DNA from 4 places in the Alkalibaculum bacchi genome. Region 1 is predicted to be linked to each of the others. Evidence: riboswitches for the same ligand, from Rfam matches in the RefSeq annotation. Region 1 holds a riboswitch; each other region holds the start of a gene.
The links. A riboswitch is a leader RNA that binds a small molecule or an ion and turns the genes downstream of it on or off. The one in region 1 is predicted to bind cobalamin.
Positions count from the first base shown of each region.

Region 2: linked by a shared signal. The riboswitch ahead of DES36_RS03490 (cobyrinic acid a,c-diamide synthase CobB) and the one ahead of DES36_RS10700 (ECF transporter S component) in region 1 are both predicted to bind cobalamin.
Region 3: linked by a shared signal. The riboswitch ahead of cobT (nicotinate-nucleotide--dimethylbenzimidazole phosphoribosyltransferase) and the one ahead of DES36_RS10700 (ECF transporter S component) in region 1 are both predicted to bind cobalamin.
Region 4: linked by a shared signal. The riboswitch ahead of DES36_RS01800 (ABC transporter substrate-binding protein) and the one ahead of DES36_RS10700 (ECF transporter S component) in region 1 are both predicted to bind cobalamin.

Region 1 is NZ_QNRX01000014.1:54,398-61,876, forward strand. It holds gene DES36_RS10680 (MFS transporter) at 1-1,060, opposite strand, end outside; gene DES36_RS10685 (M15 family metallopeptidase) at 1,553-2,062, shown strand; gene DES36_RS10690 (YdbC family protein) at 2,174-2,395, shown strand; gene ftcD (glutamate formimidoyltransferase) at 2,649-3,524, shown strand; cobalamin riboswitch at 3,647-3,816, shown strand; gene DES36_RS10700 (ECF transporter S component) at 4,124-4,633, shown strand; gene DES36_RS10705 (AIR synthase related protein) at 4,665-5,414, shown strand; gene DES36_RS10710 (hypothetical protein) at 5,795-6,991, shown strand; gene DES36_RS10715 (flavodoxin family protein) at 7,369-7,479, opposite strand, start outside.
Region 2 is NZ_QNRX01000003.1:181,844-189,322, reverse strand. It holds gene cobM (precorrin-4 C(11)-methyltransferase) at 221-976, shown strand; gene DES36_RS03510 (cobalt-precorrin 5A hydrolase) at 979-2,043, shown strand; gene cobJ (precorrin-3B C(17)-methyltransferase) at 2,036-2,773, shown strand; gene cobK (precorrin-6A reductase) at 2,770-3,462, shown strand; gene DES36_RS03495 (cobalamin B12-binding domain-containing protein) at 3,585-4,247, shown strand; cobalamin riboswitch at 4,420-4,588, shown strand; gene DES36_RS03490 (cobyrinic acid a,c-diamide synthase CobB) at 4,738-6,093, shown strand; gene DES36_RS03485 (pyridoxal phosphate-dependent aminotransferase) at 6,234-7,292, shown strand; gene cbiB (adenosylcobinamide-phosphate synthase CbiB) at 7,297-7,479, shown strand, end outside.
Region 3 is NZ_QNRX01000005.1:70,665-78,143, reverse strand. It holds gene DES36_RS05010 (sensor histidine kinase) at 247-1,617, opposite strand; gene DES36_RS05005 (winged helix-turn-helix domain-containing protein) at 1,614-2,090, opposite strand; gene DES36_RS05000 (MATE family efflux transporter) at 2,306-3,691, shown strand; gene DES36_RS04995 (DUF2284 domain-containing protein) at 3,920-4,462, opposite strand; cobalamin riboswitch at 4,618-4,874, shown strand; gene cobT (nicotinate-nucleotide--dimethylbenzimidazole phosphoribosyltransferase) at 5,159-6,280, shown strand; gene trpE (anthranilate synthase component I) at 6,871-7,479, shown strand, end outside.
Region 4 is NZ_QNRX01000002.1:71,112-78,590, reverse strand. It holds gene DES36_RS01825 (sugar phosphate isomerase/epimerase family protein) at 1-373, shown strand, start outside; gene DES36_RS01820 (TetR/AcrR family transcriptional regulator) at 572-1,219, shown strand; gene DES36_RS01815 (bifunctional folylpolyglutamate synthase/dihydrofolate synthase) at 1,389-2,687, opposite strand; gene DES36_RS01810 (DMT family transporter) at 2,856-3,767, opposite strand; gene nth (endonuclease III) at 4,032-4,673, shown strand; cobalamin riboswitch at 4,811-4,987, shown strand; gene DES36_RS01800 (ABC transporter substrate-binding protein) at 5,095-6,057, shown strand; gene DES36_RS01795 (FecCD family ABC transporter permease) at 6,258-7,277, shown strand; gene DES36_RS01790 (ABC transporter ATP-binding protein) at 7,279-7,479, shown strand, end outside.

The DNA of each region.
Region 1 (7,479 bases):
TTAATCCATATGAGAAGCCAAAGAATACTTGCCCAATTCCCATTATAGTAATAACAGCTATTACATTTTGTGCTACAAAATATGCAAGGATAATAGATGCAGCGTAACCACCCATTCCTAAAAGGTATGTAAGCTTTGTTCCAATCTTTCCTACGATAGAAGGGGATGCAATTGCTCCAATAAATCCTGCAATATTAAATACAAGAAGGAATACAGGTTGTAAGGCCATGCTATTTGTTACATAATTAAAGTAATAGAAAGAAGCAGCCATTAATAAATAGTATCCAATTAATTTTGTGAAATCTGAAATTACGAATAATACAAGGTTCTTATTAGAAAATACAGACTTAAACATATCACCTAATGAAGGACCTTTCTTTACTTGAGTTTTTGTGCTAGAAGCACTTATGGGTTCTTCATATCCTTTAGAAATAGCAAAATGCATATAATAAGCTACCATCATAACTGCTGCGAAAATACCTGCTGTTACAGTAAAGCCAAGGCTTGATCCTTCTCCAAATATTCCAGTGAAGAATAAGACTACTGGCATAGTCAAGTAAGAAGCCACTACTTTACCTACAGTAGAACCAGCTGCTCTTCTACTTGATAAGAAAGCTCTTTCTCTTGGATCGTCTGTTAAAACAGATACAAGAGACATATTCGCAGTCCAAGATACATTCCAAACTGTATGACTGATGATAAAACCTAAACTAATAATAATTGCGGCAAGTGTAGGGGAGCCAATGTTCGTAAATTGGAATATATAGAATAGCACGACAAATGGTGGTCCAACTAATAACCATGAACGGTATTTTCCCCATTTTAGATTGGATTTGTCTAAAAATACTCCTGCAACCAATGAGCTGACAATATCCGCGATTCCAGTGATTGTAGTGATTAACACGACTAAAGCATTTGGAAGCAATGCATAGTTGGTTAAGAACGGTGTAAAATAAGATGTCTCGACGAATGTCATAAAAGAAAAACCAGCATCTGCAATACCAAAGAAAGTCTTAATTTTGCTGTTGATTCTTCTACCCGCCTTTTGAATTTTGTCCATTATTTCATCTCCTCTTGTCTGTAAAGCATTACACTTTTACATAAAAAAGCACCATGAAATGGAATGAATAATAGAGTATTGCTAGTAAAAACGTAACAAAGGTATCGCTTTGCGATACCTTATAATAATCACAATAATTTTCTGTATTCTTACTATATCTTATGTATATTCATAGGTGTCTTTTATACCAAGTGTTGCTCTACAAAATTTATATTTATATAATATTATATTCAATTAAGATTGTCAATATGTCGCAAGATATAGAATTTTATTAATCGTTCTGTTCCTAGAATTACTTTTCTATAAGCTAAATAATTAAAAATTAAGAAACAATTAAGAAACATAAGCTTACTTATTTTTTTGTATGTTGTATAATATTGCTAGGAGCATTGTACGGAGTATTCAAATAATAAAAAATATAAAAATCGCTTAAAGCCAATAATTCTTATAAGATTTTGTATTTTGAGTGAGGTAAAGGAATGGATTAATAATATGAGAAAAAGAATAGTATTATTTTTAATAATTTTAATATTTTTATCATTGATATTTATTGTATTACCAAAGATTGGGTTTTATACATTCGTATTTGATCAAGGAGAGTATGAACATTCCGATGAATCTTCTACTGAAAGAATTTCTGATTTAAATGAGCTGAGTCCCAAAACTAGGGAATTGGCCCTTGAATTTTTAGAAAAATGCGAAGAAAATGGACTTAATGTGCGGATTACAGAAACCTATAGAACGCAAGCTCGACAAGATATACTATATGAACAGGGCAGAACTACACCTGGTTTAGTGGTTACATGGACGAAAAACAGTAAACACACTAAAAGGCATGCATTTGATATTTGCGAAGACGATACGGATGATCCTTATGGGGATTTAGAGTTTTTTAGGAAATGTGCAGAAATAGGTAAAGAAGTGGGGTTTACTCCAGGTTATTATTTTGATGAAGTGCAAGATATGCCTCATTATGAATTAAATAGATGGTGGATACAGTAATCACTTGTTCCTTATTTGTGTGATAAAAAGATAAGGGAATTAATATTACTGAAATTGATACATTAAGCAGAAGGTTCAAGAAATGAATAATACAAAGGAGGAAATAATATAATGGCCGAAATTAAATTTAAACTTGTTGAAACGATAGGGACAATATCTGAAAGCAATAAAGGTTGGGTAAAAGAGCTTAATCTGATTAGCTGGAATGAACGAGCACCTAAATACGATTTAAGAGATTGGGCACCAGATCATGTGAAGATGGGGAAGGGGATTACACTTTCTAAGGATGAATTGATTGTATTGAGAGATATCTTAAATCAGATGGAAATATAAAACCGCAAAGCCATTTGTATAATGGCTTTGCGATTTTATAATGTACTAGGAAACACCTACTTTTGACCCTAGCTCCTGCTCAGTCATCCTGAGCGCAAGCGAAGGATCTAGACCCAAAAGGGATACCCAAATGCTAGTGACTAAAGACGAGCGACTAATGCGCCACAGACGCTTTCTTGTATATGTGTTAATGGTAATGAAAAGCTTAATTATATATAAGTTTAAAGGGTTCGTATAAATGGAGGGGTTACTTATGAAGATTTTACTTGTAGAAGTAAATATAAGTGAGGGACGAGATGGAGCTAAGATAGAACAAATAAAAGAATCGTTAATGGTAGGTAATGATATAGAAATTATAGATTTAAATTCTGATAAGGACCACAATAGATCTGTATTCACTTATAAGGGAGAATGTGAAGCTGTTTTAGATGCTACAAAAAGATTATCGAAAAAAGCTATTGAACTTATCGATATGACGAAGCATAGAGGAAGTCACCCAAGAATGGGAGCAGTGGATGTAGTACCTTTTATACCTATATTAAATATGACTGGTGAGGAAGCTGTAGAAATTTCTAAAGAATATGGTAGGTATATGGGCAGCTTAGGCGTACCAGTATATTATTATGAGGATTCAGCCATTAGGGATGATCGAAAGTCCTTAGTTAAAATTAGGAAAGGTCAATATGAAGCACTAGCTGACAAAATGAAGGACGAAAGCTGGAAACCAGATGAAGGTCCATTTGAATTTAATCCTAAGAGTGGAGCCACTGTTGTAGGATCAAGATTTGCCCTATTAGCATTTAATATCAACTTAGATACTGAAGACTTAGAAATAGGAAATAAAATCGCTACTGCTATAAGAGGATCTTCTGGTGGATACCAGCATGTCCGCGCTATTGCATTAGAAATACCAGACAGAAAGATGATTCAAGTATCTATGAATTTAACGAATTATGAAAAGACGCCTATACATAGAGTATATGAAACAATAAAGTTTGAAGCGAGCAGATATAATGTAAATATTTCAGACACAGAGTTAGTAGGGCCAGTTCCAGTATATGCGTTAAGAGAATTACTTGATTTTTATATTAGATTAAAAGATTTTTCTACAGATCAGATTTACTTCTGACTGCGATATATCCGTTATATGAGAGTAAAGAGTAATAGTGTATTAGATATTATATTCTAAATTTCGCTATATCGTTAAGCTTTACAAATCAAATTAAAATGTTTATAATATTGTTATAACAAATACATATGTATGAATCAGGTGCCTTAATAGGAGAATAGGGAATCGAGTGAAAATCTCGAGCGGACCCACCACTGTAAATGAGGAGCAATGTATATTATCCACTGGTAACGGGAAGGAATATATTGCCGTGAGTCATAGCCAGGAGACCTGCCTGTATCATAGAATTCGTAAGCGACGGTAAAGTTTATGATCAATTTTATATTGGTCATAAACTTTTCTTTTTTTCGCGAACTAATGAGCCAAGCGAAGGTGAAGCTTTCGCAGGATTCTTTTTATCATACGCACCAAATAGTTTACTAATTTGACGCGTATGATAAAAAGAATCCGTAAATAAAAGCTTTAGCTTTCATTTAGCGAATGGCGCGACCGAGGAATCGGCCTAGCCGATTTCGAGGTGTAGAAAAATCAACTCATATGTCCACGTAAATGAAAGTTTTTATTTTAATATAATAATTTATTAATTTAAGGAGGAAGTTATGAACTCATTAATTCAAAACACTCAAGTCACTAAAACTAGGAAATTAGTTTACACAGCTTTATTAATTGCATTAGCATTTATAGGAGCACAAATTAAAATTTTGGGCTCCATCGCATTAGATGCATTGCCAGCCTTTTTTGCTGCTTTACTATTAGGTCCAGTAGCAGGTGCAGCAGTTGGGGCAATAGGTCACCTGCTCACAGCTATGACAAGTGGTTTTCCTATGTCTATCCCTATTCATTTAGTCGTAATGTGCACCATGGCTTTTATATGCTGGTTATATGGTTATCTCAACAATCGCATAAATTTAATTGTAAATAGTACTATTGCAATTATCCTAAATGGAGTAGGTGCAACTTATTTATCTGTATTAATCATGCAGTTATTAGGAATGATTCCAACTGTAAAAGAGTTTTTTTTCATGTTGGTAGGTCCCTTATTACTGGCTTCAACAGTTAACGTCCTTGCAGCTGCTGTTTTATACAGTTTGCTAAAGAAGAGAATTTAACTAAAACTAAATTGGCGAACAGGTGAGTATATTGAAGGTAAATAAATTTAGAGACTTAACATTAATGCACATAAATGAAGAAACAATGATGGTATTAGCATGTGATTCTTGTGGTGGAATAGGTATGAAAAAGCATGATGCGCTAGAAACACCACAAGAAGTAGTTGGGTACCTTACAGCAGGTGTGGCTTTAAGTGAATTATTAGCTTTTCGAGCTAAGCCAATAACCATAGTGAATAATTTTTGTGTAGAGATGAATCCTACTGGGGAAAAAATTATCGGTGGAATAAAGAAGGCAATTACTGATTGTGGATTAGATCAAGAAATGCTCCTTACAGGGAGTACAGAAGAAAATATGCCTACTGTACAAACATCTATAGGTATAACGGCTATAGGCATGATTGATCTTAAAAACTGGACGAAGCCAAGGACCTATAAGGGAGATGACCTTATTGTGGTTGGAAAGCCTAAGGTAGGGTCAGAAGTGCTAAAGTCTAAGGAAATACCCAATATCAAAATAATAAGCCTAATTAAAGATATACTAGGGATCAACGAAATACTTCCTGTCGGTTCAAAGGGCATTGATTATGAGATAGGGGAGCTTTGCAAAAGTAACGATTTGGATTTTAAATATACACAGACAGTAGAAGTAGATATAAAAAAATCTGCTGGACCAGTCACTTGTTTTATCATATCAGGACAGAAAGAAACCATATTAGAACAACTAACAAAATACAATGTATCTTATTCATATTTAGGGTGTTTTATTGAGAAATGCTAAGATATGAATGAATAAAAAACACCTAATATACTAGTATTTCTTTGGCAATAGTCAATAATCTACAATTATTGTAATCAAACAAAAATTCAGACTATAATTTGGTGCAAGGACTTATATTAATGTTCTACATGAGCCTTATCCTTCTTGAATATCAAGGAGGGTAAGGCTGGTTAAAGTGATACATTAACTCAAAAGCTACTATAGGTATCTATTATTTTCTAACATTTATCTCAAATTGTATCTTTAGCATAATCTTAGATGCTCATGCTAGCTAAATAGAAGTAATTATACATACACTTAAAAATCTTAATAGAGAGTGAATAACATTTGTTTATACATAACTACAAAAGGGATTTATATTATGGTAAAGTAGACTTATAATGCAATTATTATTAAAAATTTATCAAGTGGAGGATTTAATGGGTAAAGGCAATCATAGCAAATCAAAGTATAAGAATAAAGGCTGGTTAGATACACTAAAAAGCATTGTAATTTGTGGAGTATTTGGCGGCGTATTAGGTTTTTTTATAGGCGATTTTTTTAATCCATGGTTAAAAAGCGACAATATATTCATTGGACTTTTGAAGTTTTATGGCCTAATCATATTGTTTGTTATTGGATATATAATACATATTATCATTCATGAGGCAGGGCACTTGATTTTTGGATTGTTAACAGATTATACTTTTGTTTCTTTTCGAATAGGATCTATCACTATAGTAAAAGAAGATGGAAAGCTAAAAACAAAGAAATTTAATATACCTGGTACGGCTGGACAATGCCTTATGATGCCACCCAAAATAAAGGATGGGGAATTTCCGTTTGTTCTCTACAATTTAGGTGGAGTCATCATAAATTTACTCGTGTCCGCATTATGTATATCTACGATAGTTCTTATTAAAGAAATGGCATTTGTTTTAGAAGTTATATTATTATTGGCTGCATTCGCTGGAATACTAGCAGCAGTGACCAATGGTATTCCAATGAAAATTGGAGGAGTTCCCAATGATGGACATAATATTTACTCTATGCTAAAGGATGAAGATGCAAGGAGAGGGTTTTATGTTCAATTAGAGGTAAATGGACTACAGAGCTTAGGGATTAGGATGAAAGAACTACCTTTAAGTAAATTTGTGCTAAATAATAATGCAGATGTAAGCCAGCCTCTTAATACGGCTATGAGATTAATGGAATACAGCTATCATTTAGATCACCTAGATATAGAATCTGCAAAAACATGTCTTCTTTCTCTTACAGAACATATGGACCGCATTGCACTTCTATTTGTCAATGAAATAAACTGTGAAAGATTGTTTTTAGAATTAGTTACAGATTGTGATAAATCTACGATAGATCGTCTCTATAATAAAAAGTTAAAGAAATACATAAAAGCATCAAGGTTTCAGATGAGTAAGAAGAGACTAATGATGGCATATGAGATTTATTATACTAAGGACATAAATAAGGCATTGCAATTTTATAAAGAAGGCAAGAATTTAGCTTCGAATTCTCCGGTAAAAGGAGATGCGGATATGGAACTTATGCTCTTAGACTGGTTAAAGGTAAAATTATTATAATCCTAATTTTGTATTTCATCCTAATTTATGTGACTATTGTATACAATAATTATTCAGGAATTAGAATGATTTCAAGAATTCCCTATTTAGAAACAGGATGAACCTCATCAAAATATGTATTGAGATCAGAAAATTTACGTACTAATTAACCATAATACATTAGCTATATCGTAAAAAACGATCCAAGTGAATGCTGCTCAAGTATACAAAGAAAACAAGAATCATACAGTTGTAGTATATGCAACTAAAGAACTGTAAAAAGTGGAGTATAATAATTTAATATATTCCACTTAAGTTAAAACGAACAAAAAGATATTGATATTATATAGAGTGGATAGTGTAGTCCACCCTATATTAAAGTTATTTCTCTAGAGTAATTAACCAAACAGCTTGCTAATTATTTCAATTGCGCTTACAATTTTAGCTTCCCTTTTTGGATGGGTCCAATTTACGATTGCTGTTCCAGCTATAATTGCTCCCTTGGATTT
Region 2 (7,479 bases), on a different contig from region 1:
GGACGGTTGGATGGTTGGACGGGAAAAAGTAAAAGCTGAATGCAGAAAGCGGAATTTTCTATGTAAATAGGTACAAGAAGTTTTTAAATTCTTCATTCTCAATTTTTAATTCTTAATTGTGTGCGAAGCACACGCAGGTCATCCTGAGCAGCGCGAAGGATCTTTTTAGGCGAACAGTGTTCACCTGATATACAAACTTAAAAATGAAAGGTATGAGCGTATGGCTAAAGTATATTTTATAGGAGCGGGTCCTGGGGATCCTGAATTGTTGACATTAAAGGGAAAGAGAATTATTGATTCTAGTGATGTGATTATTTATGCAGGCTCTTTAGTAAATGCTGCAATTTTAGAAGGCTGTAAAGAGGATGCAAAGATTTACAACAGTGCTTCTATGAATCTAGATGAAGTATTAGAGGTAACTGTAAATGCTATAAATGAAGGAAAAGATGTAGCAAGAGTACATACAGGAGATCCAAGTATTTATGGTGCTATTAGGGAGCAAATTGATCCCCTTGAAGAAAAAGGTGTTGAATGTGAAGTGATTCCAGGTGTAAGCTCATTTACTGCTTCTGCAGCGGCTATGAAAAAAGAGTTTACACTACCTAATGTTTCTCAAACGGTTATTTGTACGAGAATGGAAGGAAGAACTCCAGTACCAGAAGAAGAATCTCTTGAAAAACTAGCTTCTCACAAAGCTTCTATGGCCATTTTCTTATCTGTCGGAATGATTAATAAAGTCATTGAAAAATTGACCATTCATTATCCTGTCACCACTCCTGTGGCAGTAGTGCAAAGAGCTACTTGGCCAGATCAAAAGATTGTCTTAGGTACTTTAGAAAACATCGCAGAAAAAGTTGCTGATGAAAACATTACAAAGCAAGCTCAAATCTTAGTAGGAAATTTTTTGGGTGACGAGTATGAATTGTCAAAACTCTATGACAAGAGCTTTACACATATGTTTAGGGAAGGAAAATAAACTTGGAAACCTGGGCAATTGTTACAGTAAGTAAAAAAGGGGTTCAAAGGGCGCTAGAAGCAGCAGACCTTTGTAAGAGAAAAATAAATTTCCATATCTATACCCTTGAAAAATACCATACTAATGGAGTGACAAAAGTAGGTGATGATTTAAAGGGAATTGTCCGTGACGTATACAAATCCTATAAGACAATTCTCTTTATCATGGCAAGCGGCATTGTAGTAAGGATGATTAGCCCACATATACAGTCTAAATTAAAAGATCCTGCCATCTTAGTCATGGACGACAAAGGGCAATTTGTCATTAGCCTCTTATCAGGTCATATTGGTGGAGGAAATGAAGATGCTAAGCTTTTAAGTCAAATTATCAAGGCTACACCTATTATCACAACCTCTTCGGATGTAAATGGAAAGATGGCAGTAGATACTTTTGCCATGAAACATAAATTATCTATTGTAGATTATACTCGTGCAAAAGAGATTACTGCTATGATTTTAAATGAAGAATCTATTGCTCTTATCAATGAGGATAAGATTTTCATTCATAGAGATCTTGTATGTGACAATGTAGTCCTGGTCCAAGATTACGATGAATTAGTAAATTATGATGGTGTCATTATCATCTCGCAAAAAGATGAGATTCAACTCGACATACCCTTTGTACAATTAATGAGCAAAAACTTAATCTTTGGTATTGGCTGCAGAAAAGATACGTCAGCGGATGCAATAGTAGACTTTATTTGCGCTATTTTAAAGGAATTAAATATTAGTATACATGCTATTTCAACATTATCAACTGTAGATGTAAAGAAAAACGAAAAGGGCTTATTAAAAGCTAAGGAGCGCTTAGGTTTAGATTTAGAAATCATTTCTCGAAGTGAGATCGCAAAGCATGAGGACAAATTTAAACAATCCTCTTTTGTAAAGAAGACCATCGGAGTAGGCAATGTAAGCGAACCATGTGGATATATTTCATCTCATGGAGGTACTTGTCTCTTAAGCAGAAGGGCGAATGCTGGAATAACATTATCTTTGTGGAAGAAAAATGAGGAGGCTTTAAATGAATAAATTATACGTAGTTGGAATCGGACCAGGAAATAGAGAAAATATGACGTTTTCTGCTGTGAATGCTTTAAAGGACAGCGATATTATTATTGGTTATAATACATATATTGATTTGATCAAAGATCTGATAGGAGGCAAACAAGTAGTAAGCAATGGCATGAGAAAAGAAGTAGACCGTTGCAAAGAGGCCATTGAATTAGCATCTAAAGGAAATACCGTTTCCGTTGTTAGTAGTGGAGATGCAGGTGTTTATGGTATGGCAGGTTTAATCCTTGAGATTATTAGCAAAGAATACTCTATGTCTGATTTTGACGTTCAAATCATCCCTGGTGTAACAGCTGGCAATTCTAGTGCCGCCATATTAGGTGCTCCATTAATGCATGATTATGTGACGATTTCTTTATCAGATTGGTTGACAAAATGGGAAACCATTGAAAATCGTATTCATTGTGCAGGCAAGGGAGACTTTATCGTAGTACTTTACAATCCAAAGAGCAAATCAAGAACAGAATACATCAATAAAACACAAGAAATCCTTTTGCAATATAAATCTCCAGATACTCCAGTAGGCATTGTGCGCAGTGCTTTTAGAGAAGACCAAAGCGTACAGATTTCTACTTTAGGTGAGTTGTCAAATTGTGATGTAGATATGTTTTCAACAGTAATCATCGGAAACTCTAAAACCTATATTAACGGCAAATATATTATTACACCTAGGGGGTACAGCATTTGAAACTAGTATTTGCTGGCACCAAGATGGGTAGACAATATGTTCAGCAATTATTAAAATGTGGTGAAAAAGTCATAGTATCAACAGCTACAGAGTATGGAGCTTCATTATACGAACCTCACGAAAACTTGATTATTAATAATAAGAAGATGAATTATGAAGAGATGCTTGCATTTATCCAAGATAAAAATATTGATGAAATAATCGATACTACCCATCCTTATGCTGTTCAAGTGACAGAAAATATGATAAAATGTGCCAAGAGCCTTAAAATTCCATATCGTGTTATAGAAAGAGATTCATTCATTGAAAAAAAGGGTATTAATGGGCTAATTTTAGCCCATAGTTATGAGGAAGCCTGCAATCTTCTTATAGAAAAAGAAGGTAATATATTACTTGCTATTGGTAGCAATAATGTTCAAGCTTTTCAAAAGATTCCCAAAAATCGAATCTATATAAGAGTATTGCCTACATCAAAGGTATTAGAAAAATGCGAAACTTTAGGCTTTACACCTAAGAATATCATCGCCATGCAAGGACCCTTTAGCTACGAAATGAATCGGATCATTATTCAAGAACATGCTATTAAGTATATGGTCACAAAAGATAGTGGAACATCTGGAGGAGTAGAAGAAAAAATACAATCAGCACTAGATATGGGAGTAGAGGTAGTAATGATTCCAAGAAAGTAGTTCTAGATCTAAGTTCTATGTTCTAAGTAAAATTATGGTCACCTATGGTGACATAAAGATTTTACATAGAACTTACAATATACAACTTAGAACTTAGAACTTAATAGTAGGGGGGATTTGTATTGATATTAGAGGATATTCAAAATGCAATAGGGGAGTTAGACGAGGATTTATTATTTGAACGGATCGATGAATACTTAGGAGGAAATCCTACAGAGGAAAGCGCCTGGGAAATCATTCGTTACAGCCAAAAAGGGACGAGAATTGTCGGCGATCACTATCATAATGGAATATACTTTCTAGGTGATTTAATTTATGCTGGTGAACTCATGACAGAAATCATCGATAAATTAAAACCGTATATTTCCCACTACAAAGAAGGAGACTATATTGGTAAAATGCTCATCGGAACCGTACAAGGAGATCTTCATGATATAGGGAAAAATATTTTTAAAGGAATGTCCGAAGCAGCAGGCTTTCAAGTTTACGATATAGGTATTGATCAATCAGCAGATGCTTTTGTAGAAAAAGCTCATGATATAAAGCCAGATATCATTGGCCTTAGCGGTGTTCTCACATTAGCTATTGATGCTATGAAACGCACCGTTGATGTCATAAAAGAGGCTGGACTTAGAAGTGATGTAAAAATCATTGTAGGTGGTACTCCTCTTACTGATGAGGCTGCAAAGCACATCGGTGCAGACGCATACTCTATTAAGGCCAATGAAGGCGTAGAGATTTGTAGAGGATGGATGGAAAAAAGGGATCTATCACAAATTATATAAATACAAAAAAGCTTAACCATCAGTTATCAGCCATCAGTATTCTAGGATTAGATTCTGAAGGCCTAAGAGATAAACCTTGCTCATATTATGACTAGACAGCTGTTAGGGTCAAAGGGAACTTTCACGACTTTACTTATATATAAGAAAGTCATTGCATTTTTATAAAAAATATGTTAATATGTAGGAAAGTAAATAAATTTATGGGAAAACGGTTAAAATCCGTTGCAGCCCCCGCTACTGTAATTGCTGACGAGCATCTTTTATACCACTGGAAAAATCTGGGAAGGTAGATGTTAGGATGAAGCATAAGCCAGGATACCATTTGCTTTACAATCTTCGGCGGGAAGAGAGATTTCTTAAATTGAATCCCTAATTCCGACCGTGGTGTCGGAATTTTTTATTTACTTACAATGTATTACCTCCTTAATTATTCGGTGAGAAACTCCTACTTCTCACCGAATAAAATTTTATAGACAGAAGGTAAATGTAGATGAATCGAATAATGATTGCAGGAACAAATAGCGGTGTAGGGAAGACAACCATTAGCATAGGCATAATGGCCGCTTTAAAAAAGAGAAATTATGCAGTAGCTCCTTTTAAGACAGGACCTGATTATATCGATCCTGGATTTCATAAATATGTTACAGGAAACCCATCTTATAATCTAGATAGCTATATTCTAAATGAAAACCTTATCAAATATCTGTTAGATCGTTCAACTAAGAACAAAGACATAGGAATCATTGAGGGTGTAATGGGACTTTACGACGGTTTTGGCATTACTTCTAATATTGGCAGTAGCGCTCATATATCAGTTATTACAAAGACCCCTGTTGTGCTTGTCATCGATGCTACAGGTATGTCAAATAGCGCAGCTGCAGTGGTGCTTGGCTACAAAGAGTTCAATAAGAAGGTGGACATACAAGGCATTATCGTCAATCGAGTCTCTGGAGCAGAACATTACAAATTAATTAAAGAAATCATAGAGACGAATACAAATACCAAGTGTATTGGCTATATGGTGAAGAATGGCGATATATCTTTAAGTAGTAGGCATTTGGGTTTAGTACCAGCTGGAGAATTAGAGCATCTGAATACTAATATAGATAAGCTTGTAGATATAATCGAAGAAAGCGTAGATATAAATGCTTTGTTGGAAATTGCAGAGCGCGCTCCACAATTTGAATACGATAGTAGCTATTACGATAACTTTACTAAAGAATATTTACCTTTATATGATGGAAAACGAATTGGTCTAGCAAGAGACAAAGCCTTTTCCTTTTACTATGAAGCTAATTTAGATTTATTACATGATCTTGGAGCTGAAATTGTGGAATTTAGCCCTCTAGAAGATAAAAAACTTCCAGAAAAGTTAGATTCTATATATATTGGAGGCGGTTTTCCAGAAGTGTTTGGAAAGGACCTTGCAAAGAATATAAGCTTTAAAAATAGCTTAAAAGACTATTTAGAACTAGGTGGCAAGTGCTACTCAGAATGTGGAGGCTTTATGTACTTGTCTCAGTCCATTACCAATCTAGATAATACTACAAATAAAATGGTAGGATATCTTCCTATTGAATGTGAAATGACAAAGAGGCTTCAGCGTTTTGGCTATATTGAAATGGATGTAGAAATAGAGGGACAAAAATATACGACAAGAGCCCATGAATTTCATCACTCTAAAATTAAGGAACAAGAGCTTACATATAAATACAGCATAAAAAAATATCGTGATGAAAAAATTTTAAGACAATGGGAATGCGGTTTAGAAAAGAAGAATACCATCGCTGGATATCCCCATATATATTTTTTGAGTAATTTAGAGCTTATGACAAAATTGCTCTAATAAGGCTGAGACTTTCTAGTATCTTTAAAGGAGATATTTAAAAATTAAAATTAAGCAACAAGATAAAGATTTATATTGCATGCAAAAGTTACCGTAGGTGACTTAGTATCATTATATTATAATCAAAAGGGGAATTGTATATGACAAGCTATGTTCACGGTGGGAATGTATGGAGAGAAGGTAATCCAGAAAAGTGGACTGATTTTTCTGCAAATTTAAATCCCTTAGGTCCACCGCAAATCATGATCGATAAAATCAAAGAGAAACTAGATAATATCGTCTACTATCCTGAAGTAGATATGAAGACGCCAACTAATAATATTGCAAAATACTTAGATGTGCCACCACAGCAAGTACTGCCTACAAATGGTGGGATTGGTGCATTATCTCTTATTGCAGAAGCTATAAGACCTAAGAAAGTGGTCATTCTTCAACCTGGCTTTGTAGAATATATGAGACTGGCAAATAATGTAGGTGCAGAACTTATTCATCTACCATTGATTAAAGAGGGAAGGGTAGTTTATCCAAAAAAAGAAATAAAAGAGGTTTTAGATGAAAATACAATGCTCTTTATCTGTAATCCCTCTAATCCTATAGGCTCTACCATGCCAAATGAAATCATGCTAGAAATCTTAAAAAGCGCAGAAAAATGTAGGGCAAAAGTAGTAGTCGATGAAGCCTTTATTGAGTTTGCACAAGAAGATAGTGTCAAACATTTAGTAAAGGAGTACTCTTCATTAATCATAGCAGGTTCTCTAACAAAAATCTTTGCCATACCAGGTATACGATTAGGCTATATTTGTGCTAACAAAGATACCATCAAATCATTAAAGGAAAGGCAAACCCCTTGGAGCTTATCTTCCTTTGCTAGCGATGTGACCTGCGTTTTAGAAGAGACAAAAGACTATGTAGAAAAAACCCTAACACGTAATGAGGTTCAGAGGGAGTACTTAAGAGAAGAACTCGAAAAAATGGGTATTACAGTATTTCCTTCAAAAGCAAATTTCCTACTATTAAATTTGCAAAAGAAGGGTATTACAGTAGACCAACTCCAGGATAAATTAATAAAAGATTATATTTTGATACGAAACTGCTCTACCTATATTTATCTAGATGAGTATTATACGAGGATTGCCGTAAAAAGCAAAGAAGCCAATGAATACTTGATTCAGTGTCTTAAAAAATATTTAGGAGAGTAATACTATGGAACTTTATTATATAGCAATTGCATTTATTATAGACTTAATTATAGGCGACCCCTATTTTCTACCTCATCCCATTGTATTAATAGGGAAGTTTATCTCCTTTATGGAAAAGCTTTTAAGAAAATTTTCAACGAACCCAAAAGCATTAAAAGGAGCAGGAGTGGTATTGCTTATAACTACA
Region 3 (7,479 bases), on a different contig from region 1:
GTCAAAGATTTCAATATTGCATAGGATGATTAATCAGTAGATAGGATTGAATATAGAGGACATAAAGAAAAAAGATGGATCTAAGTCCATCTTTTTAATATATTACGAAAGTTCTACTTTTCAATTTAACTACTTCATTATATGTGATTGAATCTTTGACCTATGAGACTTGAGCCTAGCATTGATAGCTGTTAGCTGATTGCTAATGACTAAAGTGTCAAAGGCACTTTCTTGAGAATGATCTATTTAATTAAAAAATATAGTAAAAGCCGTTCCCTTAAGGCTTGATTGGACTTCTACTCGGCCACCGTAGGAGGTGACTATGGATTTGACGATTGAAAGGCCTATGCCGTGGACTCCGTTTTCTCCCTTATAAAATCGATCAAAAATACGAGGAAGGTCTTCCTGGCTGATTCCAGGACCATTATCTTCAACTTTAATGACTATTCTACCTTGAGTTTTTCTACATGTGATAATTATTTTACCTCTAGAATATCGTAAGGCATTAGATAATAAGTTTTGAAAGGCTCGCTCTATAGACTTTTCATCGTAAGTAAAAAGTACTGGATCTTCATCAAACTCGTAGCTTACTTTTATGTTTTTACTTGTAAATAAAGAATGGTATCTTTCAGCTGCATAAGATAAAGTTTCTCGCAGATCATTTTGTGTAGTAATCATATCCTTTGATCTAGACTCTAATCGGGAAAGGTAGATAATATCTTCTACTAATTCGCTAAGTTTATCCGTTTCATCCTTTATGATAACACAGGCACTGTTCTTTTCTAAAATATCAAATTGAATGCCTTCTGCATTGGTTTTAATGATTTGCAGGGGTGTTCTCAATTCATGTGAAACATTTTGAAAGAATGCTCTTTGCTCTGCATCGTATGCCTTTAATTTTTTTGATGTGTCATTCATGGGATTTTTTAGATGATGAAGCTCTAAATCGTCAAATTCATCTTCTATGGTTTCATATTTGCCTTCGCCAATTTTCTTGGCAAACTCTGATAAGTATACAATGGGCTCAGTAATCCTTGACCCAATTACATAGGTCATGAGTACAGTTGTCAATAAAGCAAGAATCATGATAATCCATAAAATACGACTAAGATTCACTTTAAATTCATTCATATGAGACATATTAATAAAATTGACAATATAGAATTGATCTAAATCCATATCGGATTTAGATATTGAAGTAAAATAATACAGTCCTGAGTCTGTCGAAAGCTTTTGTATTTCACTAGTATCTAAGTTGATTTTTTGAGCTTTTATTTCTATTGTAAAATCCTGCAAGTCTCTATTGTCGAAGTACTTGTCTAAAGATTGGGTAGGGTGTAGTATAACATAATTTGATGTTAAGACTACTGTTTCGGCTTTTCCCATAGGAGTGCCATTAGGCTTTGGCTTATGAGGTATTTGTGGTTCGCTGCCGCTGTCCATCGGACCTTGCACAATGTAATCTCTAGAATTATGTAATACCTCATTTGCATTGTTTTTCATATACTGAGAAATCAAAAAATCAAAAACCATAGAAATAAATATAAATACAATGAGTATGAGTAGGATTACTCTAGAAATAAGCCTAAATTTTATGCTTTTTTTCGTATCTTTCAAGGGTCAACCACCTTCATAGTAAAGCCAAAGCCCCATATGGTTTCTACTTTTGTATTGGTATGGACGAGCTTTTTTCGGATTCTGCGCACGGTATCGTCACAAGCACGAGTTTCAATGTCTTTTTCGTAACCCCATATTTCATTGAGCAGTTCTTCTCTTGATACTGCTCGATCTGCATTTTCAATCAAATAGAGTAGAAGATTGTATTCTGTAGGTGAAAAGTCTATAAGAGCACCATTAACGGTGATTTTCATGGCCTTTCGGTTAATGGAGATTTGACCGAAGGTAAGAGAATTTTCCTGTTTTTCATCGCTTTCTTGTAACTGTTTGTCTAGTTTAACTCTTCGCAGTATGGCCTTTACCCTCATTACTAAGGAGATGGCACTAAAGGGCTTCGTAAAATAATCATCGCTACCTAGATTGATCCCTGTTGCATAATCTAAATCGCTGTCTTTTGCTGTAAGGATAATCATATGTCACCTCATTTTAATTATAATAGATTATGACGGTAGAAGTTACGAAAATTTCACGCAAATAATGAGAAAATTTCTATAGTTTAATATGATCGACAAGAGAATAATATGATAAAGTCTTAATCTATAAATTTAGTTTTTTACCCTTTAGAGGTAAATTAAGAGCAATTATGTTATAATACTCTATCATGATCTAACGTCAAGGAGAACAGACATTGAAAGAAGTAAATTTATTAACAGAAGGTAGCATACAAAAGACACTATTAAAATTGGCACTACCCATTATGGGGTCCTCTTTTATTCAAATGACCTATAGTTTAGCTGATATGATTTTTATTGGCAAGCTAGGCAGCAAAGCTGTAGCAGCAGTTGGTACTGCTGGTTTTTTTCCATGGTTGGCTATGGCTTTTATTATGATACCAAAAATTGGTGCAGAAGTAGGCGTGGCTCAGTCTATAGGAGGAAAGAATATAAAATCTGCTCTAGAGTTTATTAGAAGCTGTTTGCAGCTAGTTATTTTTCTGGCTCTTATTTATAGTACAGTTCTCATAGTATTCAAAGATTCACTAATTGATTTCTTCCATTTAGGAGATCCTTCTGTTATTCAAATGGCTAAGGATTACTTGCTCATTGTCTCATATGGGATGATTTTTACATTTTTAAATCCTGTGCTGACCGGAGTTTTAAATGGGCATGGAAACAGTCGAACGCCTTTCTATATTAATGTCATAGGCGTTATTACAAATATTATTCTAGATCCCCTTTTGATTTTAGGAATAGGACCATTTCCTGTTTTAGGAGTAGAAGGTGCAGCAATTGCCACGGTTTTTGCACAAATGATTGTGACTTTTTTCTTGTTTAAGGCAGTTAAAGCTCAATTATCCTATACCTCTAAAGTGGGTTTTTTTCAAGTACCTAATTGGAATATACTAAAAAAAGTATTTACATTGGGTCTACCAGTTGCGTTGCAAAATGGACTTTTTACTTTTATATCTATGATCATTGCAAGACTTATAGCTCAGTGGGGTCCTGTACCTGTAGCAGTACAACAAATAGGATCTCAAATAGAATCCATATCTTGGAATACAGCGAATGGTTTTTCTACAGCTTTAGCGGCCTTTGTAGGTCAAAACTATGGAGCGAAAAAGTGGGATCGAATCAATAAAGGCTATCATATCGCCGTGAGGATTATGACGACTATAGGACTTATTACTACGGTTTTACTGATTTTTGGTGCGAGGCCAATATTTAGCATATTTTTGTCTGAAAAAGAAGCCATCTATTATGGAGTCAAGTATTTGAAAATACTTGGAATTTCTCAATTGTTTATGTGCTTAGAAATTACAACAGCTGGTGCATTTAATGGATTAGGAAAAACAGTACCTCCTTCTGTTGTGAGCATTGTTTTTACAAGTCTTAGAATTCCAGCAGCAGTCCTTCTTTCATCTAATGCGGTACTAGGTGTTACTGGTGTGTGGTGGAGTGTAAGTTTAAGCAGTGTGATTAAGGGAATTGTTTTGGTTGCGTGGTATATTATTTACTTAAACAAGGTTAAGGAAAAGAACCATTTGGCTGTAAAAGAAGAAATCTATGAACACTAAATTTTAGTATTTACATCTTAACTAATAAAAAACCAGTAGAGCTGGTTTTTTATTAGTTATTTGATATTATACGAAATATTGGTTACTACTTAATAATGATTCTAGTGTTAAATAGCTTATGAGGAATCTAGAATACTTGGATTGGAGCTGGTAGTTAGCTTGATACGTGTCTTTGACCACCGAAGCCTAGTCCAAGAGCACTGGTGGCTGATTGCTGGTTGCTGATGGCTACTTTTTGTTGTATAAAATCAAGCAAAACCAGGTGATGATATTATGACCGTTTAAAAAGGACATATTGTAATTTTCGCATATTTCCGTTACGATTATGGTCTGACTTTCAATACAAGGATACATCCTATCTTTGTGTTTACAAGGGCTATCAGGATATGTACATTTTTCACATATGCTACAGGATTCTGCTGTCAAAATTAATATGTTCTCATCCTTAGGAAAGACATCTTTTCTTATTTGGTTTACAATATCAATGTGTTCGCCTCTTGTTGAAAGGCTTTCTTCCATATTGAGTATATCTTTTACTTCTGAAACGGTGCTAAAGATAAAAGCGTCCTTATATGCTAAGCACCTTTCTCTACATTCTTCTAATGTACCCACTGCTGGTGGGCAGGACCAGGACTTTCCATATTGAGGACATTGAACTTCACATATGGTTCTTACATTAGGGTAAAAACTTAATTCATTTGTATCAAAAAATGCGTACTCAAATATAGGATATTCCGTAATTTTCTTTTCAATTTCTTCCTGAGTAATCATAGTATCTGCCTCACTTTTTTATTTAATATTAATAATTATATCACAAACAGGTTGCAGATTGCTGTCAATGAGAGAGGAGTTTAAACTAAATAGATAGAAATTAAAGTCACACTATTGACTATTTTAATCCATTTGGTATAATATAAATAAATTAAAATATGTAAGCAATTTTAGGTGCCTCATATGAGGAGAATAGGGAAACCGGTATTAGTTCGCCCTACGACGAAGGAGTTGTTGGCGAACTTATGTAAGGAAATCATAAATTTAAGATTTGTAGATTTCTACTGCTTAAAGTCCGGTGCGGACCCACCACTGTAATGACGAGCTCACGCTAACCACTGGCTAATGCTGGGAAGGGGCGAAAGGGCGTTTGAGTCAAAGCCAGGAGACCTGCCTAAGATTGAGAAGCCTTTCCTGAAATGGGAAGCGGCGGAGATGACGGCAAAGTCCCGACCACAATAAATAATATTATTGTGGCGGGACTTTTTTTCGTGAAACAGCGAGCCAAGCGAAAGCATAGCTTTCGCAGTAGACATGAGACGGAACAGGCAAACGGCTTGCCGATTTGACTGAGGAGTCTCGTGGATACGAAATGAAAGCTATGCTTTCATTTGGCGAGCGTCGCGACCGAGGAAGATTGATTATTTAGCTTTTGCCACAATCTAATAATAATTCTAATCTGGAGGAGATATAAAAATGAATACAATCAACGAAAAATTTCATAATTTGAAAGATGTGAAAAGTGCAAGTGAAGCAGAACTTGAAAGTGCATTACAAGAGCTTACAAGTAATATTACAGGGTTAGACGAAAAATCTATTGCAGGTATGCAAGCTCGTTTAGATGCTAAGATTAAACCTCTTCGAAGCTTAGGGGTATTAGAAGATATTGCTCAACAAATTGCAGGAGTTCAAGGCACTGCTCAACCTAAGATCACAGGAAAAGCTGTACTTTTAATGGCAGGTGATCATGGCGTTGTAGCTGAAGGAGTAAGCGCTGCACCTCAAGAGGTTACGGCTGAATTGTTTTATGCTTATATGAATAAAAACGGGGGAGTCAATATTATCGCTCGAAGTGGAGGAGGAGACGTTATCGCAACAGATATCGGAATCGCTGGTCCACTAAATCCACCAGAACTCATGGCTAGTCGAGTAAAAAATGGCACGGATAATATGGCTAAAGGACCTGCAATGAGTAGAAAAGAAGCTCTTCAAGCTCTTTTTACAGGTGCAAAAGTTGCTAGAGATGCTATAAATTCTGGCATAAATCTTTTGGCTACAGGGGAAGTTGGAATAGGGAATACAACACCAAGTTCAGCTCTTATTTCCGTATTTACAGGCTGCTCTATTGAAGAAGTAACTGGGCGAGGAACAGGAATAAAAGATGATGCTTTAATACATAAACAAGAAGTAATTAAGAAGGCAATTCAAATCAATAATATCGATATAAAAGACCCTGTTGGCACTCTTGCAAAGATTGGGGGACTTGAAATTGCTGCATTAGTTGGAGCAATATTAGAAGCAGCTTATAAAAAAGTACCAATTATTCTAGACGGTATTATTTCAACAGCTGCAGCATTAACAGCAGCTCAGATTGCACCAGTGGCAACAAAGTACATGATTTCATCCCATAGCTCAGAAGAAAAAGGTTGTCGTATCGGACTACAGCAATTAGGACTAGAACCAAGAATTGCATTTAATATGAGGCTTGGAGAAGGAACAGGAGCGGCTCTTATGTTCCCAACAATAGATACAGCACTAAGAGTGGCCGATGAAATGGCTACTTATGAAGCGGCTGGAGTAACTACAGGAGATTATTAAAAAATGCCTTTGGCGTTTTTTAATTCTCAATTCTAAATTGATCATTGCGCGAAGCGCATACCCGCCCAACTATATAAATTTGTAAGCGAAACAAAATGACTTTTATCATAAACCACTTGACAACACGGACAAATCGTGCTATTCTGTTGCAAACCGTTGAAGCGGAGATAACGGTGATCATGATCCCAAAGAGAGTCCGTGTTGCTGAGAATCGGGCGGAAAACAAGTCATCAAATGGACCGCTGAGGGCGCAGTCAAAGGGTTTCGATCTGAGTATTCTGCGACGTCCGGCACGCGTAAGTGGCCAGGGATATGATGGTATCCTGAAAAGAGTACGGGATTTCCGTAAATCAAGGTGGCACCGCGGATAGCGATTTATTCGTCCTTGACAGAATTAAAATTCTGTCAGGGGCGTTTTTTTTATGTAATAGGAAAGTTGTACTTTTGACCCTAGCTGCTGCTTGAGTCATCCTATGTTAGGGCCAAATCTTTGACCCATAAGACTTGACCCTAACACTGATGACTGAAGACTAGCCGCTGGTAGCTAAGCTATTCTTATTTCCCTGGCAGATAGAAAAGGAGCAAATATTATGCAGGTAAAGCCAAACTTAAATGAACTGAAACAGTTTGCGAAATCCGGGCAGTACAAAACTGCGCCAGTATGTATGGAAATCTTATCGGATTTCGGGACTCCTATTCAGGTGCTGCAGATACTGAAAAACGTATCCACTCACTGCTATCTCCTGGAATCTGTATCTGATCACGAAAACTGGGGCCGGTATACGTTTCTTGGTTATGACCCAAAGCTGGAAATCACTTGTTTAGACGGTCAGTTGCGCATCGGTTCCATGCGATTTGAGACGACCAACCCGGGAACATACATCAAGCAGATCATCGAGGAACACAAAAGCGCACGTCCGGACGGTATGCCTCCGTTCACTGGGGGTCTGGTAGGGTATTTTTCCTACGATTATCTCAAATATGCTGAGCCGTCCCTGCAACTGGACGGCAGAGACACAGAAGGCTTTAATGATATTGACCTAATGCTCTTTGACAAGGTCATCGCCTTTGACAATTACCGACAGAAGATTATGCTGATCGTCAATATTTCTCTTGCCAACTGTGAAACGGAATACAACCGGGCGTTACTGGAGCTGGCACAGATGGCGTCACTTTTGAAAACTGGAACGCCCAGAGAG
Region 4 (7,479 bases), on a different contig from region 1:
AGCAATAGAGAATACTTTAAATAATGATATAATACATATGTTATTAAGTGAAATTCCTTCCCAAAATTTAGGACTTTGTTATGATTCCTCCCATGATTGGATACAAGGGCAGAGCTGTGGTGATTTATTAGAAAAATGGAAAAAGAGACTTTACTGCACTCATTTGTCGGACAACAATGGAAAAGAAGATAAACATTGGATTCCAGGAGATGGAGAAGTAAGTTGGGAAAAAATTATTCCTAACATTATAGATTCTCAGATCAATTTCATTACAATGGAATTATTGTCAAGTAAAATAAAGATTGAGGATCCTAAAAAATACTTAAAGACAGCTCATAAATCATTAGAACAGATTCTAAATATGAATGATTAATTAAATATAGATCAAAATAGACCTATATTTGGTAAAATTTAATAAAAATATATAGAATAATGTTATAATAAGTTCAAAATGTGTCAATTATAAAAATATACAGGTATATTATTCCTGTTGCTTTGATAAAAATTTGCAAAATTTTCAAACATATGTTAATATATAAAAACTAAACAAATGAGAATGGATGAAGTGTATATGAGGTATAGAAAAGGATTTGAAACAAAAGAGAACATTATTAATATATCAAGAAAGCTCTTCTATGAACTTGGGTATACAAAGGCAACAGTTCAAAACATAGCTGATACTGCAAATGTACCCTTAGGATTGATTCCATATTACTTTAAAACAAAAGATAATATCGTTTTGGAGATTAATTCTAAGTTCTATATTGAGATTTACGAATTTGTCAGTGGAAAATTGCGCATTAGAAAAAATGCCTATTTAAAATTATTTTTAGTAACGTCAATTTATTACAGAATCATTTTAAGTGATGAAAACAACAAAAAATTCTTCTATGAAGTATTGAGAAATAAGTCTAATTTTAAAACATTAAGATTCAGTACAGAAAGATTATTTACCCTTATGAACAAAGAAAACAATAAGAACTTTACTGAGCAAGATTTAGACACTATAAAAATTGCTGAATTTGGCGCACGACGCGAATTGTTGTTAAGCTATTTTGAAGGTAAATATGATGTAGATCTTGAGTACTTAGTAAGCGTATTATCTAGCGTTACTGGTAGATTGTTTGGTATTGATGAAAATATAATCGCTGAGTACAAAGAAAGAGAACATATATTCAGCCAAGAGTACGATTATTCAAATATTAAGTTTCTTGTTTAAAAAAAGCTCGTTTCCGAAGGGAACGAGCTTTTTTTAGGTGGTCAGGTGGTCAGGTGGTCAGCAAAAACTTAACTGCTGAAAGCGGAACTTTAAAGCCACTATAAGTGGCTAAAGTACTGGTGGCTATTTTCCTGACCTTAGATCCTGCCTGACTCTTTAAGGCTAGCGACTAAAGACTAGAAACTAATGCAGTTCTCGCTTCTCCAATCATATATAAAGAACCTACAAAAATAAATACATCGTCTTTAGAGCCATTTAAAGCTATTTCTACGCCCTCTTTTATTGTTTTTAAAGGAGTCACATTTATTTCTGGGGATCTTTTCTTGATATGTTCTGCTAATTCTTGTGACGACATTGCTCTTGGATTATTTGGAGTTACAGTATATACTTTGTCTGAAATCGTCCTTAGCTTGTCAATCATAGGATCGTAGTCTTTATCTGCTAAAACACCAAAGAACAATGTGACCTTCTTATCTAAATATGTTTTTACCGTATTTACCAGTGAATCGATGCCATTTTCATTGTGTGCACCATCAATGAATATAGTAGGATTTTCTCGTAAGAGTTCGAATCTACCAGGGAAGCGTACGCTAGACATTCCACTTTGAATGGACTCTGTAGAGATATGGTATCCTTTTTCTTTTAGAACATCTAAAGCCGTTAAGGCAGTGGCACAGTTTAAAATCTGATGATTTCCAAGTAGGCTTAGTTTAAAGTCAAATGGTTCTAGATTTTTACTACCTTTAAAGGAAAGCTCTTGTCCTTTTAGAGAAGCGCTCTTTGACTCTACTATACTTGGATTAGTTGGATAAAACTCATTGTTCCGCTCTACACAGATTCCACGAATTTGTTTTTCTACTTGCTCACCTTGTGGATATAAGACTACATGTCCATTTTCTTTAATGATACCTGCTTTTTCAAAGGTGATTTCTTCTAATGTATTGCCAAGGTATTGCATATGATCAAAAGCAATAGAAGTGATGATGGATATTTCTGGCGCTTTAATGATATTTGTTGCGTCAAAACGACCACCCATTCCTACCTCTAAAGTTACCAGATCTACTTTTTGTTCGTAGAAGTATTGAAGGCCAATAGCAGTGACCACTTCAAACTCAGAAGGGTGTGAATAACCATCACTCATCATTTTATCTATAGATTCCTTCACCTTTCCAGCAACTCTGCCTAAATCCTCTTTTGAAATATGAGCGCCATTAATTTGGATTCTTTCTGTGAATTCTTCTAAATATGGTGAAATAAACAAACCAACTCTATAGCCCGATTCTTTTAAGACATTGCTTATCATATTGCTTGTAGAGCCTTTTCCATTGGTACCAGCAATGTGCACATATTTTAATTTGTCCTGAGGATTATCCATGTATTCTAATAATTTTCCAATATTATCAAGACCTAATTTGATACCAAAGGCATAAGTGCCATGAATAAATTCTAAAGCTTCATTATAATTCATTTAAAATAACCTCCTATTATTTAACGATGGTAGAACAATTGTTAAACGATTGTTCTTTATCAGAAAAGTTCTACTTTTTGACCCTGTCTCTTGCCTAGTTATAATTGGTGACCTAAAAGCTTTTACTTACAACTTACAACGTAGAACTAAAGTGCCCAAGGCACTTGTTCATCCATTGTTCATTTCGATTGATTGATTTTGCTTTTTTAACTTGAGAAACTTCCACTTCGTTTCAGCAGTAATAATGGCCGTAAAAATTAAGACGGAGCCTACAATCATATTAGGACTAAATAGATCTCCTAAAAAGATTACAGACATAATGCTACCAAAGAAGGATTCTAAGCTAAGCAGTAAAGCTGCATGGGATGGGGTAGTATATCTTTGAGCAATATTTTGAATGAGATAAGCCATAAATGTACAAAATAATCCCAAGAACAGCACTTCATTTATTCCACTATCTGGAATAAATAGTATAGGATCACTGGTAACCAACATAGTTACTAAAGAAAGTATAAAGGCTACACCTAACTGAATGACTGTAAGTTTTATAGGATCGTGTTTTTTTGCATAAATACCAACTGCTATCATATGACAAGCAAAGAGCAATGCACATATTAAGGTAAGTATGTCTCCTTTGTTTAATACAAAGCCTTTGTTTAAATCAAGTGTTAATAAGCCAATACCTGCAATCATTAAAATAGCAGCAAAAACACTGAATTTATCTGGTCTTTCTTTACTAATAAGCCAAAATAAAAAGGGAACCATCACCACATTAGTACCAGTTAAAAAAGCTTGTTTTCCTGCTAATGTATACTGTAAGCCGATGGTTTGCGTAGTAAAGGCTGAAAATAAAAAAAGTCCAATAATAAACCCTGCTTTTAAGTGTTCTTTATCTATAGTGATGACTTTCCTATAAAATAATATTCCCGTTAGCAAAGCTGCAATGCCAAAGCGAAGGGTCATAATATACATAGGAGACAAAGTGTCTAAAGCATTCTTTACAGCAACAAACCCACTTCCCCATACAAAGGCAGTTATAAGCAAGCCTAAATCACCTAATAACATTTTCTTGTTATTCATACAAAGAACTCCTTTATTGTCCATAGCACTATTTTATAAAAATAGCGCCCAATGAATATTTTAGCATAATAAACGTCAGTTAGATATTAATTTGTATTATTTTGCTAAATAAATTCTCTTTCGTATAGGGGATTATATAAAGGGAAAAATGTATTCAAGTCTTTGTATCTTCTCTTTAAGAGGAATACATAAAAGTCGCTGAAGCAATCTGCGACATATTTATGATATAATAATAAACGAATTTCTTTCTAGAGGAGGGATTTTTTGTTAAAGAAGAAAGACATAAAACAAGTATTAGAATTATTGGGAAAAGAGTACCCTGATGCTGGGCCAGCTCTTCATTTTACAACTTCTTTTGAATTGTTAATAGCAACGATTCTATCTGCTCAGTGTACGGATGTTAGAGTAAATATTGTTACAGATAAATTATTTGTAGATTACAATACACCAGAAGCTATACTAGAGTTAGGGCAGCCTAAACTTTTAGATTATATAAAAACATGTGGTCTCGCCAATTCAAAGAGCAAAAACATTATCGCTACTTGCTCTATATTAATAAATGAGTATGAGGGTCAAGTGCCAGATACTATTGAAGAGCTCATGAAACTTCCAGGAGTGGGAAGAAAAACTGCAAATGTAGTAGTGAGTAATGCCTTTGGACAAAATGCCATAGCTGTAGATACCCATGTGTTTCGAGTCTCTAATCGAATTGGCTTAGCAGAGAGTAAAGATGTCCTAAACACAGAGATGGATTTGATGAAGAATATCCCTGAAGAAGATTGGTCTGTAGCGCATCATTGGCTAATTTTACATGGTAGAAAAGTATGTAAGGCTCGAAAACCCTTATGCGAAGATTGCGTGGTAAAGGGATTATGTCTATATTATAAGGAGTTAATTTGTGATTAAATCATATAAAAGCTCAGTATATTTGAACTGAAAAATAAAAAAACCTCGCCCACAGGGTGAGCATTCGGCATTCGGCTTTCCGCATTCAGCTTTTTATATTGAAATTTCATAGGTTTTGTGTTAGCATAATCTTATAAAATAAAATAGCTCTATAAGGTGCAAATGCTTAATAGGGAAAGTGGTGAAAAACCACTACAGCCCCCGCTACTGTAAGTGTGGACGAAACTCTAATAAAAACCACTGTCTAAACGATGGGAAGGAAGAGTGGAGATTGAAACACGAGTCAGGAGACCTGCCTTAAGAAACTAGGAACTATCGGGGAGGATGGTGTTGTGCGTGTTTAATATGAAAACCTTCTCAAATGTAGAAGGTTTTGTTGCGTTAAGAAACAAATTATAATGAAATAACTGGAGGTAACAAAATGAAAACATTAAAAAAAGTACTAATACTAATGCTCGTCACATTAATGGCATTTACTTGGACAGCGTGTTCAAATGATAAACCACAAGAAGAGTCGACAGGAGAGGGGAATACAACAACCGAATCAAGTGACGGTACGGAAACTATATACCCATTTACATTTAAGGATACTGCAGATAACGAAATTACCCTTGAAAAAACTCCTGAAAGAATTGTTTCTGTATCTGCTTCTATTACAGAGACGCTCTTTGCTGTAGGTTTAGGAGATCAAATCGTAGGTAGAGATGAATTCAGTAATTATCCTGAAGAAACAAAAGAGATTGAAGTTGTAGGAAATTATGTAGAACCCAATACGGAACTTATCATCGATTTAGAACCAGAGGTTCTCTTTGTATCATCACCTATGCCTGAAGATGCAACACAACTTATCAAAGCTGCAGGGATAAAAACAATTGTCATTTCAGATCAAACAGATGTAGATGGTGTTTTAGAAAATATCCAATTAATTGGAAAGATTGGAAATGTTCAAGAGACTGCAAATAAACTAGTAGAAGACTTAGATATTGCTCGAAAAGAGATTACAGATAAAGTCAAAGACACAGAAGAGAAAAAGGTATTTGTAGACTTACAAGATTTTGTTTCAGTAGGAGCAGATACGTTCATTGATTCTATGCTACAGGAGATTAATGCAGTAAATATTGCAGCAGACTCTGATACAGCATGGCCAACTTTGACATTAGAAAAAATTGTAGATGCAAATCCTGATGTTTACATTTCATTATACCCTACAGTAGAGGAGATCAAGGGCAATGGTGGACTTCAATCAGTTGCTGCTGTAGAAAATGATAATATTGTTTATTTCCCATGGGGAACAGAAGAAAATGACATTTTATCTCGTTCAGGTCCAAGAGTAATGAAAGGTTTAGAATTTTTAGCAAAAGCAATTCATCCAGAAGCATTTTAAGAATAGTCGCTAGTTGCTAGTCACTAGCGCTTGGGTATTCCTTTAGGGTCATTTTGCCACTGAAGATAGTAGTGGTTTATAATTTAGAAATTACCTGCTTAATAAAATGATAGGGCAATCGTTGGTTGCCCTATGAATTTATTACTTTCTAGGATACGAAAGTGCTATTCTTGACCTAAGGACATACATAAGGGGAAAATATGAAAAAACGAATTCGAAAACACTCATTAATCACAATAATTATTTTAGCTTTTATTACCATTCTAGTTTGTACTAATTTAGGTGTAGCAAATATCTCAGTAGGGCAAACATTTCAGGTATTATTGCACAAACTTTTTAATATTGGGAATGTAGAAGGAATTAAGGCATCTACGATAGCGATCATATGGAATATACGACTGCCCAGAGTAATACTGGCTTTATTAGTCGGAGGCACCTTATCCATTTGCGGTGTTGCATATCAGGGAATCTTTAAAAACCCTATGGCAGACCCATTCTTATTAGGGGTCTCTTCTGGTGCTGCGCTAGGTGCATCTATTGGCATCGCCATGAACCTAAGTTTCAATGGTAAAGATCTTGTTTCTATACTGGCTTTTATCTTTGCTTTACTTACCTTATTATTAGTTTACAATATCTCTAAAATAGGCAATAAAGTACCTGTACCTACATTGCTGCTTAGTGGTGTGGCCATGTCTCAATTTTTATCTGCAGTAAATTCCGTTCTTATGATTTTTTCGGATAAGATGAGTCAGATTATCTATTGGACTATGGGGTCTTTTAATGGAAAGAGTTGGGAGCAAGTTTTGATTATTATCCCTTATGTAGTTATAGGCTTTATTATTCTTTATAGCTTACATAGTCAGATGGACATTATGCTCATAGGTGAGGATAGTGCTTCTCAGTTAGGCGTAAATACAGACCAACTAAAGCTTATCGCATTAGTAGTTACTGCGTTGATGACAGCTGCTACGGTTAGTATCACAGGGATTATCGGATTTGTTGGATTGATTATACCTCACGTAGTTCGAATTTTTGTCGGTCCAAAGCATAAAAAATTGTACCCCTATTCATTTTTGCTAGGTGGTATTTTTCTAATATTATGTGATACGGCAGCAAGAAGTCTTATGACTCAAGAAATACCTGTAGGTGTTATTACAGCTATTTTTGGTGGTCCGTTCTTTATATATCTTCTTAGACAGAGAAAACGTGGAGGCATATAGTATGAATAGAGAAGTATTGAAAATACAGAACTTAGAAGTAGCCTATGGGGAGAAAAAGATCATAAATGGGTTGGATTTTTCTGTCTATAAAGGTGAATTTGTAGGAATTATTGGACCTAATGGTACAGGCAAATCCACTTTAGTCAAAGCTATTACAGATATTATTCCAAAGAGCAGTGGTTCTATTCGCATATTAGATCAT